DNA from 2 places in the Pseudoxanthomonas winnipegensis genome. Region 2 is predicted to be linked to the other one. Evidence: riboswitches for the same ligand, from Rfam matches in the RefSeq annotation. Region 2 holds a riboswitch; the other holds the start of a gene.
What was found. Region 2 has a riboswitch for cobalamin ahead of metE (5-methyltetrahydropteroyltriglutamate--homocysteine S-methyltransferase). Riboswitches for the same ligand answer to the same signal wherever they lie in the genome.

Region 1 (7,233 bases), 640 kb from region 2:
GGCAGCTTCGTGCAGCGCCTGCGCGAGGCGGTCGATGCGCGGGTCGAGCTGCCGACCGGTTACTGGATCAGCTACGGCGGCAGCTTCGAACAGCTGGCATCGGCCAGCCGACGACTGGCGATCGTGGTGCCGGCGACGCTGGCGCTGATCTTCGCGCTGTTGTTCTGGGCCTTCGGCAATGCGCGCGAGGCGGCGGTGGTGTTCACCGGGGTGCCGCTGGCGCTCACCGGCGGCGTGCTGGCGCTGGCAATGCGCGGACTGCCGCTGTCGATCTCGGCGGGCATCGGCTTCATCGCGCTGTCCGGCGTGGCCGTGCTCAACGGGTTGGTGCTGGTGAGCTTCGTGCGCGATCTGCGCGCGCGCGGCGTGGCGCTGGCCCAGGCCGTGCGCGAGGGCGCGCTCGGCCGCCTGCGCCCGGTGCTGATGACGGCGCTGGTGGCCTGCCTGGGCTTCGTGCCGATGGCGTTCAACACCGGCGCCGGCAGCGAGGTGCAGCGGCCGCTGGCCACGGTGGTGATCGGCGGCATCGTGTCCTCGACGCTGCTGACCCTGCTGGTGCTGCCGCTGCTGTATCGCTGGGCGCATCGGCGCGAGGCGGTGTAAGGCGGCGTTCGGGCTTTGCCCGACGTGTGGCCCACGGCCGCCGTCGCTGCCCGCAGGCGGCGGCGGCGGGCGGTTGCCGGGGCCTGGTAGTGCAGACGCCGCGCCTGGCTTGAACGCCGCGCTACGCGTCGGCGGCTAACATGCCGCTCCCCTTCGTCGCGTGGAGCGCACCGTGTCCTTCCCCTACCCGCTGGTGATTTTCGACCTGGACGGCACGCTGGTGGACAGCGCGCCGGACATCGCCGAGGCGGTCAACCGCACGCTGACCGACTGGAAGCTGCGGACCTTCGACCTGGCGCAGATCACCAACTGGATCGGCGAGGGCTCGCGCCAGCTGATCACCTACGCCATGCGCGCGGCCGGCAGCGATGCCGACATCGACGCGGTGATGCCCGGCTTCCTCAAGCACTACGGCGATACCGCGCTGGATGGCCAGCTGTATCCGGGCGTGGCCGACACGCTGGCGGCGCTGCACGGGCAGGGCGTGCGGCTGGCGGTGTGCACCAACAAGCCCGAGCAGTTCGTGCGCCCGCTGCTGGAGGCGCGCGGCGTGCTAGGCCTGTTCGACGGTATCGTCGGCGGCGACACGCTGCCCCAGCGCAAGCCGGCGCCCGAGCCGCTATGGCACTTGGCCACGCAGTTCGGCGTGGAGCCCGGCAAGAGCCTGATGGTGGGCGATTCGGAAAGCGATGCGCTGGCCGCGCACAACGCGGGCGTGCCGCTGGTGCTGCTGCGCTACGGTTATCGCAAGCAGTACGACCTCGACGCCGCCGGCGCGGTCGCGGTGCTCGACACCTTCCCCGAACTGCTCGCGCTGCGCTGAGGGTTCAGCGCCGGCGCGGGCGCTGCGTTTTTTTCCCGACAGGCACGCAATAGGCCGCATGCAGCGCCTGCATCACGCCCAGCGCCGGGCTGTCGAGCAGGCGGTAGAAGATGGTCTGGGCCTCGCGTCGGGTGTCCACCAGCTCGGCCTGGCGCAGCACTGCCAGGTGCTGGCTCAGCGCCGACATCGACAGGGCGCTCTTGGCCTGCAGTTCGCCCACCGAAGCCTCGCCCTCCACCAGCCGGCACAGCACGCGCAGCCGCGCCGGATGCGCCAGCGCCTTCAGCAGCGCGCTCGCGGACTGGGCGTGGCTGGCCATCGCGTCGGCGTCCAGCGCAGGCGAGGGCAGGCGGGCGGGCATGGGCTTGACCTTTCGTTTTCGATGCGTCTAATTTAGATAAATCTAAAATATGACGCAACGGGAGTTTCGGATGTCACCGGCATCTTCCTCGCCGCAGGTCCAACCCTTCCACGATCCGGCCACCGGTACGCTCACCTATGTCGTGCGCGATCCGCACAGTCCGGCGGCGGTGGTGATCGATCCGCTGCTGGATTACGACGCCAACGCCGCGCGCACCTCCACCGCCTCGGCCGACGCGCTGCTGGCCTGGGTGCGCGAACAGGGGCTGGACGTGCTGTGGATCCTGGAGACCCACGCCCACGCCGACCATCTCAGCGCGGCCGGCTATCTGCGCGATGCGCTCGGCGCGGGGATCGCCATCGGTCGCGGCATCGTCGGTATACAGGCGCGCTTCAAGGCGCTGTTCGGCCTGGGCGATGAGTTCGTGGCCGATGGACGCCAGTTCGACCGTCTGCTCGACGACGGCGACGTGCTGCAGGTGGGCGCGCTGACCGTGCGCGTGCTCGCCACGCCGGGCCACACGGAGGACAGCCTGAGCTATGTGATCGGCGATGCGGCCTTCATCGGCGACACGCTGTTCGCGCCGGCCTCGGGCACGGCGCGCACCGATTTCCCCGGCGGCGATGCGGCGCAGCTGTACGTCTCGATCCAGCGCCTGCTGGCGTTGCCGGAGGACACGCGTCTGTTCCTGTGCCACGACTATCCGGCGCAGGGCGCCGCGCCGAAGGTCGAGGTCACTGTCGCCGAGCAGCGCGCGCACAACCTGCATGTCGGCCAGGGCGCGAGCGAGGCCGACTTCGTCGCCCGCCGCCGCGCGCGCGATGCGGTCCTGCCGGTGCCGCGCCTGCTGCTGCCGGCCCTGCAGGTGAACATCCGCGGCGGTCGTCTGCCGCCTGCCGAGGCGGACGGGGTGGCCTATCTGCGCCTGCCGCTCAATCGGCTGGGCGTGCAATGAGCCTGGAGTGGAGCGGCGCACTGGCCGGCGGCGTGCTGATCGGCATGTCGGCCAGCGCGCTGCTGTGGCTGACCGGGCGCATCGCCGGCGTCAGCGGCATCGCCGGGCGCGCGCTGCTGGCGCCCAGCGAGGGCCTGGCCTGGCGGCTGGCCTTCCTGGCGGGGCTGATCTGCGTGGGGAGTCTGGCGCTGCACGCGCTGCCATCCGCACAGCCCACGCGCGCCGGCTTTCCGCCGTGGCTGCTCGTCGTGGCCGGCCTGCTGGTCGGGGTCGGCACACGCATGGGCAATGGGTGCACCAGTGGTCACGGCGTCTGCGGGCTGGCGCTGCATTCGCGTCGCTCGCTGGCCGCCGTTGCGATGTTCATGGCGGTGGCGATGGCGGTGACCTTCCTGGTGCGGCATGTAGGGAGTGGTCCATGAATCGGCAGGTCTGGGCCGCGGCGGCCTGTGGCGCGCTGTTCGGCGTCGGCCTGGTGGTCTCGGGCATGACCGATCCGCAGCGCGTGCTGGGCTTCCTCGATGTCGCCGGGCGCTGGGATCCGCGTCTGCTGTTCGTCCTGGGCGGCGCGGTGTTGACCAGCGGCGCGCTGTTTCCGCTGATCCGGCGACGTCAGGCACCGGTGTGCGCGCCGTCGTTCTCGCTGCCGGCCGCACGCGCGATCGATCGTCCGCTGTTGCTGGGCGCCGCGCTGTTCGGCGCCGGCTGGGGCCTGGCCGGCTACTGCCCCGGCCCCGCGCTGGTCGGCCTCGGCGCCGGCATCGGCGAGGCGCTGTGGTTCGTGCCGGCCATGCTGGCGGGCATGGCGCTGCACCGGCTGCTGGCGGGGGCATAAAAAAAGCCGGCGCAACGCGCCGGCTTTTCTCTGCAAACCTTCTTGGGCGAAGGCTTACTGCTTGGCCTGCCAGCGCACGCTGACGGTGTACTCGCGGCCGGGCTGGTTGTACCACTGGACGGTCTCGTAGTCCTTGTCGAACACGTTGGCGGCCTTGGCCAGCAGGGTCCAGTCGCGCGACAGGGCGTATTCCAGGCGCACGTCCATCGTGCCGTAGCCGGCCAGGCGCTCGGTGTTGGCCGCGTTGTCGTAGCGCTTGCCGGCGGCGTTGCCGGTCAGGCCCAGGCGGAAGTCGCCGATCGCATAGTCCAGGTCCAGGCGCGCGGTGTCGCGTGCGCGGCGCGCCAGCCACTTGTCGTGGTTGGCGCCGTCGCCGTCGTCGCGCGCATCGGCGTGGCTGAGCTGGGCGTTGATGTCCAGCCCGGCCAGGGTGACGAAGCCGGTCAGCTCGGCGCCGCGGATCCTGGCCTTGTCCACATTGACGATGTTGAAGGCCGTGTCGTAGCCGATCAGGTCCTCGATGCGGGTCTCGTAGGCGTTGAAGGTCCAGTTCCAGCCCTGGCCGTACTGCGCCAGGCCAAGGTTGAGCGACTTGCTCTTCTCCGGCTTGAGGTTCGGATTGCTGAAGCCCGGGTAGTACAGGTCGTTGAAGTTGGGCGCCTTGAAGCCGGTGCCCGCGTTGGCGGTGAACTTGAAGCCGTTGCCGAAGCCGAAGCCATAGCCCAGGCTGCCGGTGGTGTGCGAGCCGAACTGTTCGTTGTCGTCGTTGCGCACCGAGGCCTGCAGCGCGTGCGCGCCGAAGCTGCCCTGGTACTCGGCGAACACGCCGGTGTTGTCGCGCGCGTCGATGTCGTAGGGCGTGGTGCTGGTGACGCGGTCGTTCAGCCAGTCCACGCCCAGGGTGAAGGTCTGGCCTTCGGCGAAGCGGTAGTCGCCCTGCGCCGAGGCGGTGTCGCGGCGGGTGTCGAAGGTGCTGACGAAGCTGCGCGTGCCGGTATCGGCATCGGCGAAGTAGTTGTCGGCCTCATCGTCATTGCGGCCGGCCTGCACGGTCAGCTGGAACGCCTCGTTCGGGTTCCAGCGCAGCTTGCCGCCGGCCACGCGCTGCAGGCTCTTGGCCTCATTGCCGCCGAACAGGGTGCCGTCGTATTCGTTGTAGCTGTCGGCGTTGAGGAAGTTGCCCTCCAGCGCCAGCGTGTCGGTGACGTCGATCCCGGCGCGCAGGCCGAAGGAGGTGTTGCGGTAGCCGTCGCGGTCCGGCTCGTCGGCGTAGCAGCCGGCGCCGAAGGGATGGGCCGCATCGCCGGCGGTACCGCGGCAGGCGTTGATGCCATCGGTGTCCTGGTAGCCGCCGTTGGCCGACAGCCAGCCGCGTTCGCCGCGATAGCTGAAGCCGGCGCTGTGGTCGCGCAGGCCATGGCTGCCGAAGCCGGCCTGGGCGTAGGTGGTCAGGCCCTTGCCGCCGCTGCGGGTGAAGATCTGGATGACCCCGCCGATGGCTTCGGAGCCGTACAGGCTCGAGCGCGGGCCGCGCACGATCTCGATGCGCTCGATCTGCGACACCGGCAGGTCCTGGAACGCGGCCAGCCCTGCGGTAACCGAGCCGATGCGCACGCCGTCCACCAGCACCAGCACGTGATCCGATTCGCTGCCGCGCAGGAACACGCTGGTCAGCTTGCCCGGCCCGCCCTGGTTGGCGATGTTGATGCCGGCGCGGCCAGCCAGCAGCTCGGGCAGCGAGGTCGCCTGGCTGCGCTCGATCTCCTCGCGCGAGATGACCTGCACGGGGACCAGGCTGTCCTGGACGGCGACTTCGGTGCGCGTGGCGGTGACGCTGATCTGGTCCAGATCGGTCGCGTCGTCGGCGGGCCGCGCCAGGGCGGTGGCGGAAAGGCTCAGGCCGATGGCCAGGCAGAGCAGGGTGGTCTTCATGTGGGGAACTCCGTCGCGCGCCTCGCACGTGCAAGGCAGGAAAGTCGCGGCGACGGAAGGCAACACAGGCGGACAGCGCGCACGGCAAGGCGTGGGCGCGGCACGCGCGACGCCCTCCGCATCGCAACCGGTGGTGGGTTCGGTACGAACCCGTGCTGCTCAGGCCGGTCTCCGGGCTTGCGAGCTGGAAGGCACTCCTTCCGCCGTCGCGCCTTCCCGCGTGCGCTGAAGGCACGCAGTGGCCGATGCGTTGGCATGGCTCGCTTACCGTTGCGGGGGCAGCGCCGGATTCGTCCCGTGGCGGGGCTCACCGGCTTCCCGTTTCAACCTGGACGCGGTGGATGCGCGGCAGGTCACCTGAAAGCGGCGCGGATTGTACGCGATCCAGCGCCTGGCGCGGCGCTCAGTCGCTGTCGCGGCCGGGGCTGTCGAAGAAATCGAACGCCGGCGCGGCGCCGCCTTCCTCGTCGTGGCGGGTGGTGGTCACCGGTGCGGCGGCGGGGCGGCCGCGCGGGGCGGGCAATGCGGCGGCGGCGACCTCGACCTCGGCGACCATCTGCTGGCGGCGGGCGTCGGGCACGTCCTGCCAGTGGCAGCCCAGCAGGGCGCCTTCCAGGGCATAGAGCAGGTTGAGGCTGGGGCGGAAGCCGGCGCGCTTGATGCGCATAAAGGCTTCCACGGGACCGGCCGCGCGCAGGTCCTCTTCGGTGCGCAGGCCGACCTGACGCAGCCACGCAGCGGACTTGGGGCCGATGTTGCGCAGCTGCGTGGTGCTCACGCCAGGGCGTCCACGAAGGCCGCGGCGATGGCTTCCAGGCCGCGCTGGTCGTCTTCGTCGAAGCGGCCCAGCTGGGGGCTGTCGATGTCCAGCACGCCGATCAGGGCGCCGTCCTTCACCAGCGGCACCACCAGCTCCGAGCGCGAGGCCGCGTCGCAGGCGATATGGCCGGGGAAGGCTTCCACGTCGTGGACGCGCTGGGTCTGGCGGGTGCTGGCCGCCGCGCCACACACACCCTTGTCCAGGGCGATGCGCACGCACGCCGGCAGGCCCTGGAACGGCCCGACCACCAGCTCGGTGCCATCGAAGAAATAGAAGCCGGCCCAGTTGAAGCCGGGCAGTGCGTGGTAGAGCAGCGCGGCGAGGTTGGCGGCGTTGGCGATGCGGTCGGTTTCCCCGTACATCAGGCCGCGCGCCTGCTCCAGCAGCTGCGCGTATTGCTCGGGCTTGGTCCCGGAGAGGGTCTGGGTCGCGAATGACATGTCGTGGATTCTACGACGCATGGCGCGCAGACCGGCCATGTTGTTGCAGGAAACGCTATGTCCCCGGTGCGCGCGGCGCGGGAAGCTGGTTCTTGCGATCGAGGGTCGCGGGGGCGTGCGCGTTCTGGCTTCGGTTGGGCAGCGGTCCGGCGGGCGGTGTCCGCTTTTCCCTCAGTCGGGGCGTCATGCCCTGCCTTAAGGCGCTCGGCTTCCTGCCTCGCTCGTCGCGACCCCCGCCCGCCGGCCCGCTGCCGCGCGCGTCGAGATGATCGGCTTTGGTCGAAAGAGGTCCTGCTTGGTTCACTGGGGAGCCTCGACCGTTCGGGCCCGTGACGGCGCGCGATCGGACTCCCATCTCCGTGGGAGCGACTGTCTCCTCAATCTGTAGAGCGGAGCTTGCTTCGCTGCGCTTCGTTCGGTTCATGGGGAGGGCCCCAGCGGAGCGAGCTCCGCTCTACAGGGCT
Region 2 (7,233 bases):
CTGCTGAACATCCTGCTCAATGCGCGCGACGCGATGGAGGATCGCCCGCAGCGGCAGGTCACCATCGAGACGGCCAACGTGGAGGTGGACCAGAGCGATCTCAGCAGCCCCGACTTCCATCATCTGGCGCCGGGTCACTACGTCAGCGTGGCCGTGACCGACACCGGCTGCGGTATGCCGCTGGACATCCAGCAGCGCGTGCTGGAGCCGTTCTTCACCACCAAGGAGGAAGGCAAGGGCACCGGGCTGGGCATGAGCATGGTGTACGGCTTCGTCAAGCAGTCCGGCGGCGCGGTGCGCATCTATTCGGAGGTGGATCGGGGTAGCACGATCCGACTGTATTTCCCGGCCCAGCCCAGCGAAGGCGGCAAGCCGCAGCTGCCCGAACCGCGGGCCAGCGGCCGCGGCGGCAGCGAGCGGATCCTGATCGTGGAAGACCGCGAGGAGGTCGCGGCGGTGGCGCAGATGTTCCTGGAAGCGGCCGGCTATCAGACCGAGGTCGCCAGCAACGCGGCGCAGGCGCTGGAGCTGCTGAAGGCGAGCGACCCGTTCAATCTGTTGTTCACCGACCTGATCATGCCGGGCGGCATGAATGGCGTGGTCCTGGCCCACGAGGTCATGCGGCGCAGTCCGGCGACCAAGGTCATCCTCACCACCGGTTATGCCGAGAACACGCTGGCGCGCAGCGACGCCGAAGGCGCGCAGTTCGACGTGATCAACAAGCCCTATACCCAGCGCGACCTGCTCAAGCTGGTCCGTCAGGTGCTGGACGGCCCCACCGGGGTGGGCTGAGCTGCAGCGGCAGCCTTGCCGTCAAACAGCTGCGAGACAACGAGGCCCCGAAAGGGGCCTTTTCGTTGGCGCGACCGATCCGTGAGCCGCCTTGACGCGCCCGGCAGCCGGCGCGTAAGGTGCGTCCGTCGTGGTTCCATCGCTTTATCCACATGAAGCGATGGATTAAACGGGAATCCGGTGAAGGCGCGCCCCGTGCGCGTCCATTCCGGAGCTGCCCCGCAGCGGTCATTGGAAACGAAGCCTGCCAACAGCACTGGTCCGCGCCGCAAGGCATGGGGCCGGGAAGCGGCGGGGAGTAGGGGGTGCGGACCTGTTCCGCGCCGTGTCCATGAGCCCGAAGACCGGCCCCGGCCGGAGGACCCTGCTCGGTCTTCCGCTTCGACCTGGCACCGCTCGCGGGAGCGGCACGGGCGCGTGATGCGGCGGGCGCGAGGCCCGGTGCCGCAGGCGTGCGCGTGTGGAGGTTTCCGCGCACGGGGCCGGTTCGCCCGCGGGGGCGAAGGTCGCTGGCATGGCACGTCGCAGCCGCAGGGCTGTAAGGCGTGGCGTGCGGTTCCTTCGTTCCTCAATGCCCACACGCAATGAGGATCCATTCAATGACCAGCGTCACCAACCTCGGCTTTCCGCGCATCGGACCACGCCGTGAACTCAAGCACGCCCTGGAGCGCTACTGGAAGGGCGAGGACAGCGCCGACACGCTGCAGGCCACCGCCGCGGCCCTGCGCGCGCAGCACTGGCAGCTGCAGCGGCAGGCCGGCGCCGAGGTCCTGCCCAGCAACGACTTCTCGCTCTACGACCATGTGCTGGACACGGCGTTCCTGTTCGACGCCCTCCCGCAGCGTTATCGCGCCCTGGCCGACGCCGACCCGCTGGCCGGCTACTTCGCCATGGCGCGCGGCGTGCAGACCGGTGGCATCGACCTGCGCGCGCTGGAGATGACCAAGTGGTTCGACACCAACTACCACTACATCGTCCCCGAGCTGCATGCCGGCCAGGACTTCGCCCTGCGCGGCGACAAGCCGGTGGCGCAGTTCCTGGAGGCCAGGGCCGCCGGCTTCGACACGCGTCCGGTGCTGCTGGGGCCGGTGAGCTTCCTGCTGCTGTCCAAGACCACCGATGGCAGCGACCGGCTGGCGCTGCTCGAGCGCCTGCTGCCGGTGTACGCGCAGCTGCTCGAACGCCTGCATGCCGCCGGCGCGGACTGGGTGCAGATCGACGAACCCACGCTGGTGCTGGACCTGGACGAGGTGGCGAAGGCGGCCTTCGCCCGCGCCTATGCGTTCCTGGCCCAGGCGCCGCGCTCCAGGCTGCTGCTGACCACCTACTTCGGCGCGCTGGGCGACAACCTGGACCTGGTCGCGCAGCTGCAGGTCGAGGGCCTGCACGTGGATCTGGTGCGCGCGCCGGAACAGCTCGATGCGGTGCTGCAGGCCTGGCCCAAGGGCCGCGTGCTCTCGGCCGGCCTGGTCAACGGGCGCAATGTCTGGCGCACTAACCTGGACAACGCGCTGACGCTGGCGCGCTATGCGCAAGGGCACGTCGGCGCCGACAACCTGTGGCTGGCGCCGTCGTGCGCGCTGCTGCACGTGCCGGTGGACCTGGAGCAGGAGAAGGCGCTCGATGCCGAACTCAAGTCCTGGCTGTCCTTCGCCCGGCAGAAGCTGGGCGAGCTGCGGGTGCTGGCCGACGCGCTGGACGGACGCGAAGGCGCGGAAGGCCCGCTGGCGCAACAGCGCGCCCGCCTGGAATCGCGCCGCCAGTCGGCGCGCGTGCATCGGCCCGAGGTGGCCCGGCGCCTGGCCACGCTGAGCGAGGCCGACAGCCGGCGCGTCTCGCCCTACGCCCAGCGCCGCGTGCTGCAGGAGCAGGCGTTCGGGCTGCCGGTGTATCCGACCACCACCATCGGCTCGTTCCCGCAGACCCAGCAGGTGCGTCAGGCGCGCGCCCAGCACAAGGCGGGCAAGCTGTCCGACGCCGACTACGAGACCTTCCTGGAGGCCGAGACCGAGCGCTGCGTGCGCTTCCAGGAACGCATCGGCCTGGACGTGCTGGTGCATGGCGAGTACGAGCGCAACGACATGGTCGAATACTTCGGCGAGCAGCTGGACGGCTTCGCCTTCACCAAGCTGGGCTGGGTGCAGAGCTACGGCAGCCGCTGCGTCAAGCCGCCGATCATCTTCGGCGACGTGGTGCGCCCGAAGCCGATGACGGTGCGCTGGTCGCGCTACGCCCAGTCGCTGACCCAGCGGCCGATGAAGGGCATGCTGACCGGCCCGGTGACGGTGCTGCAGTGGTCGTTCGTACGCGACGACCAGGCCCGCAGCGAGACCTGCCGGCAGATCGCGCTGGCCCTGCGCGATGAGGTCAACGACCTGGAGGCCGCCGGCATCGGCATCATCCAGATCGACGAGCCGGCCATCCGCGAGGGCCTGCCGCTGCGCCGCGATGCGTGGTCGGACTACCTGAACTGGGCGATCGAGGCCTTCCGCATCTGCGCCAGCGGTGTGGGCGATGCGACCCAGATCCACACCCACATGTGCTATTCGGAGTTCAACGACATCATCGATGCGGTGGCGGCGATGGATGCGGACGTGATCTCGATCGAGACCTCGCGCTCGCGCATGGAGCTGCTCGATGCGTTCGTGCGGTTCCGCTATCCCAACGGGATCGGCCCGGGCGTGTACGACATCCACTCCCCGCGCGTGCCCTCGGTGGAGGAAATGGTGGAACTGCTGCGCAAGGCGCGGGCGGTGCTCAGCCCGGAGCAGCTGTGGGTCAACCCGGACTGCGGCCTGAAGACCCGCGGCTGGGACGAGACGCGCCATGCGCTGGAGCAGATGGTGGAAGCCGCACGCCGCCTGCGCGCGGATCTGGCCCAGGCGGCCTGATGCGCGCGTGCCGCGCCTGCGCTGCAGGCGCGGCATTTGGGCGCACGCGGCACACCACGCGGCGTGTCCCCGGCTGAAACCGTTATGAAGCCGATAACGTTTTCACGGCTGCCAGCGACGCGGGGCTTGCGTACACTCTGGCTCCCCCATCTTTCATAGGACTTGCCGACCGTGTCGATCAACCAGGAACAGCGGGACAAGATTGCTTCCGGCCAGGGCTTCATCGCCGCACTGGACCAGAGCGGCGGCAGCACGCCCAAGGCGCTCAAGCTCTACGGCGTCGACGAGTCGGCCTATTCCAACGATGCGGAGATGTTCGCGCTGGTCCACCAGATGCGCGAGCGCATCGTCACCAGCCCGGCGTTCACCGGCGAGCGCGTGGTCGGGGCGATCCTGTTCGAGCGCACGCTGGACGACCGCTTCGCAGGCGAAGAGGCCGCGCACTACCTGTGGAACGTCAAGCAGGTCGTGCCGTTCCTGAAGATCGACAAGGGCCTGGAGGACGAGGCCAACGGCGTGCAGCTGCTCAAGCCCATCCCGGGCCTGGCCGAGCTGCTGGCCAAGGCCAAGGCCAAGGGCGTGTTCGGCACCAAGGAGCGCTCGGTCATCAAGGCCGACAACGCCGCCGGCATCGCGGCGGTGCTGGACCAGCAGTTCGAGCTGGGCCAGCAGGTGCTGGACGCCGGCCTGGTCCCGATCATCGAGCCGGAGGTGGACATCAAGGCCGCCGACAAGGCGCAGATCGAGACCACGCTGAAGCAGGGGCTGCTCGAGCGCCTGGACAAGGTCGATGCGGCCACGCCGGTCGTGCTCAAGCTGACCCTGCCCAGCGTCGATGGCTTCTTCAAGGAACTGGTCGACCACCCCAGCGTGCTCAAGGTCGTGGCGCTGTCCGGCGGCTACAGCCGCGATGAGGCCAACGCCAAGCTGGCCCGGAACCCCGGCATCATCGCCAGCTTCAGCCGCGCGCTGACCGAGGGCCTGAGCGCGCAGCAGAGCGATGAGGAGTTCAACAAGACGCTCGATGCCACCATCGAGTCGATCTACCGCGCCTCGATCGCCTGATCGACGCGGACGGTGGGATTCACGCAGGCCCCGCTTCGGCGGGGCCTGTTGCGTTTCAAGGGCCGCGGCAGGGCGGGCTTCAACGATCGGCGGCGCTGTCGGCCCAGTCGGCCAGGTGAGTGCGCAAGGCCTGCGCGCTCGGCGAAAGCGGGCGTGTACCGTCCCAGCACAGGCACAGGCGTCGCTGCGCCCAGGGCTCGCTCAGCGCAACGCCGCGAACGCACGGCCCAAGCCGCGCCAGTGCGGCGGCCGGCACCACGGCCACGCCGGCGCCGGCGGCGACCATCGCGCCGATGGCCTCGAACGTGCGCAGTCGCACGCGGTACGCCAAGCGCAGGCCCAGCGCCGCCGCCTGGGCGTCCAGATGCCGCTGCAGGGCACTGCCTTCGGGCAGGCCAATCCAGGGCTCGGCCGCCAGATCGGCCAGGCTCAGCGCCTGCGCACTGGCGGCGGCGTGCGCGGGCGGCAGCAGCGCCACCAGGGTGTCGCGCGCGAAGTGCTGGCGTTGCAAGCCTGGCGAGGCCGCGGCCTCCGACAGGATGCCCAGCTCCACCACGCCGGCCTCCAGCGCCTTGGCGATCTCCTCGCTGCTGCGCTCGAGCAGGTCCACATCGATGTGGGGATGGGCCGCCAGCCAGGGCGCCAGCGCGGCGGGAAGCGCCTCGCTCATGGTCGCGGTATTGACCATCAGGCGCACGCGTCCGCGCGTCCCGCGCGCATGGTCGGCCAGTGCGTGCCGCAGCAGCGCCGACTGCTGCAGGATCGAGCGCGCGTGATGGGCCACCGCCTCGCCCGCCGCGGTGGGCCGGACGCCCTTGGACAGGCGGTCGAGCAGGACGACCCCGGCATATTCCTCCATCGCGCGCAGGCGCTCGCTGGCGGCGGCCAGCGACAGGTGCGCGCGCTCGGCGCCGGCGGTGATGCTGCCGGCGTCCAGCACGGCCAGGAACAGGCGCAGGTCGGGCAGATCGAATCGCAAGGCCAAGGGCTCCTTCGGCTGGCCCGAAGGCCGGCATCGGACAGACCGCATTGTGCCCGCGCGCGTCACCCCGTTTCATGGCGGCATGCAGATCTCGACGGAAATGTGGTGGCTGATCGTGCTCGGCACGTTCTTCGTGGCCGGCTGCGTGAAAGGCGTGACCGGCATGGGCCTGCCGACCGTGGCCATGGGCGTGCTTGGCGCGCTGATGTCGCCGGCCTGGGCGGCCGCCTTGCTGCTGCTGCCTTCGCTGGTGACCAATGTGCTGCAGCTGGTCAGTGGCGGGCAGCTGGGTGCGCTGCTGCGACGGCTGTGGCCGATGCAGCTGGCGGTGGTCGCCGGCACGCTGCTGGCCTCCGCCTGGCTGGCCGGTGGCGCGGCGGACGGCACGGCGCGCCTGCTCGGCATCGCGCTGGTGCTCTACGCCCTGGTGACCCTGCTGTCCCGGCCGTTCCGTGTGTCGCCCGCGCTGGAACGCGTGTTTGCGCCAGTGGTCGGCGGCATCACCGGCGTGGTGACGGGGGTGACCGGCGTGTTCGTGATCCCCGCGGTGCCCTTCCTGCAGGCGCTGGGCCTGCAGCGCGATGCGCTGGTGCAGGCGCTGGGCCTGTCCTTCACCGTCTCCACGCTCGCGCTGGCCGCCGGCCTGGCCCTGCATGGCGCGCTGTCGGTCGGCCATCTGCTGCCGTCGTCGATCGCCGTGCTGCCTGCCCTGGCGGGCATGTGGCTGGGCCAGCGCCTGCGCCAGCGCATCCGTCCGGCCGCGTTCCGGACCGGCTTCCTGATCTGCCTGCTGCTGCTCGGGCTGGAGCTGGCGTGGCGCGGGTGAGGCGCGTGCGCTTGTGAGGTCGGAGCGCTACTGGCCGATGCTGCCGCGCAGGTCGACCTGCTCGACGCCGGGGACCCCGCGCAGGTCTTCCAGGGCCTGCAGCAGCGCCGCCTGCGGCACGGTGGATTCGCAGCGCACGTCGAGCAGATCGGTCTGCGGCGTGCGCGGCTTGAGCACAATGCGCTGTACCGGCAGGCCGCTGCGCTCCAGCTGCTGCTGGATCTGGCCCAGCGGCGCGTGCTGGCGCGACAGCACCAGCTTCAGGCCCGGCATCGAGGCGCGGCGGCGGCGCAGATAGCGGCGCTCCAGCGGCTTGAGCACGGCCAGGATGATCCACAGCAGCGCGGTGGCCAGCACCGCGGCCGCGTACAGGCCGCTGCCGACGGCCAGCCCGATCGAGGCCACCGCCCACAGCCCGGCTGCGGTGGTGAGGCCGCGGATCACCTGCTCGCGCTGCAGGAACAGGATGGTGCCGGCGCCGAGGAAGCCCACGCCGCTGATCACCTGGGCGGCGATGCGCGAGGGATCGAGCACCACATGCGGATTGCCCAGCACGTCGTTGAAGCCGAACGCCGAGACGATGATGGCCAGGGCCGCACCGACGCAGACCAGCATGTGCGTGCGCAAACCGGCGGCCCACTCCAGCCGGCCGCGGTCGGCGCCGATGATGCCGCCGA

Region 1: another riboswitch for cobalamin. It lies ahead of btuB (TonB-dependent vitamin B12 receptor); the one in region 2 lies ahead of metE (5-methyltetrahydropteroyltriglutamate--homocysteine S-methyltransferase).

The regions. Positions count from the first base shown of each region.
Region 1 covers NZ_CP095475.1:3,718,849-3,726,081, reverse strand. Annotated here, with positions in the region: gene MWN52_RS16395 (efflux RND transporter permease subunit) at 1-603, shown strand, start outside; gene gph (phosphoglycolate phosphatase) at 776-1,426, shown strand; gene MWN52_RS16385 (ArsR/SmtB family transcription factor) at 1,431-1,787, opposite strand; gene MWN52_RS16380 (MBL fold metallo-hydrolase) at 1,858-2,742, shown strand; gene MWN52_RS16375 (YeeE/YedE family protein) at 2,739-3,164, shown strand; gene MWN52_RS16370 (DUF6691 family protein) at 3,161-3,577, shown strand; gene btuB (TonB-dependent vitamin B12 receptor) at 3,632-5,509, opposite strand; cobalamin riboswitch at 5,655-5,887, opposite strand; gene MWN52_RS16360 (TfoX/Sxy family protein) at 5,913-6,287, opposite strand; gene MWN52_RS16355 (GAF domain-containing protein) at 6,284-6,769, opposite strand.
Region 2 covers NZ_CP095475.1:4,357,099-4,364,331, reverse strand. Annotated here, with positions in the region: gene MWN52_RS19110 (histidine kinase famiy protein) at 1-792, shown strand, start outside; cobalamin riboswitch at 907-1,159, shown strand; gene metE (5-methyltetrahydropteroyltriglutamate--homocysteine S-methyltransferase) at 1,392-3,683, shown strand; gene MWN52_RS19100 (fructose bisphosphate aldolase) at 3,855-4,748, shown strand; gene MWN52_RS19095 (LysR family transcriptional regulator) at 4,828-5,727, opposite strand; gene MWN52_RS19090 (sulfite exporter TauE/SafE family protein) at 5,813-6,556, shown strand; gene MWN52_RS19085 (MgtC/SapB family protein) at 6,584-7,233, opposite strand, start outside.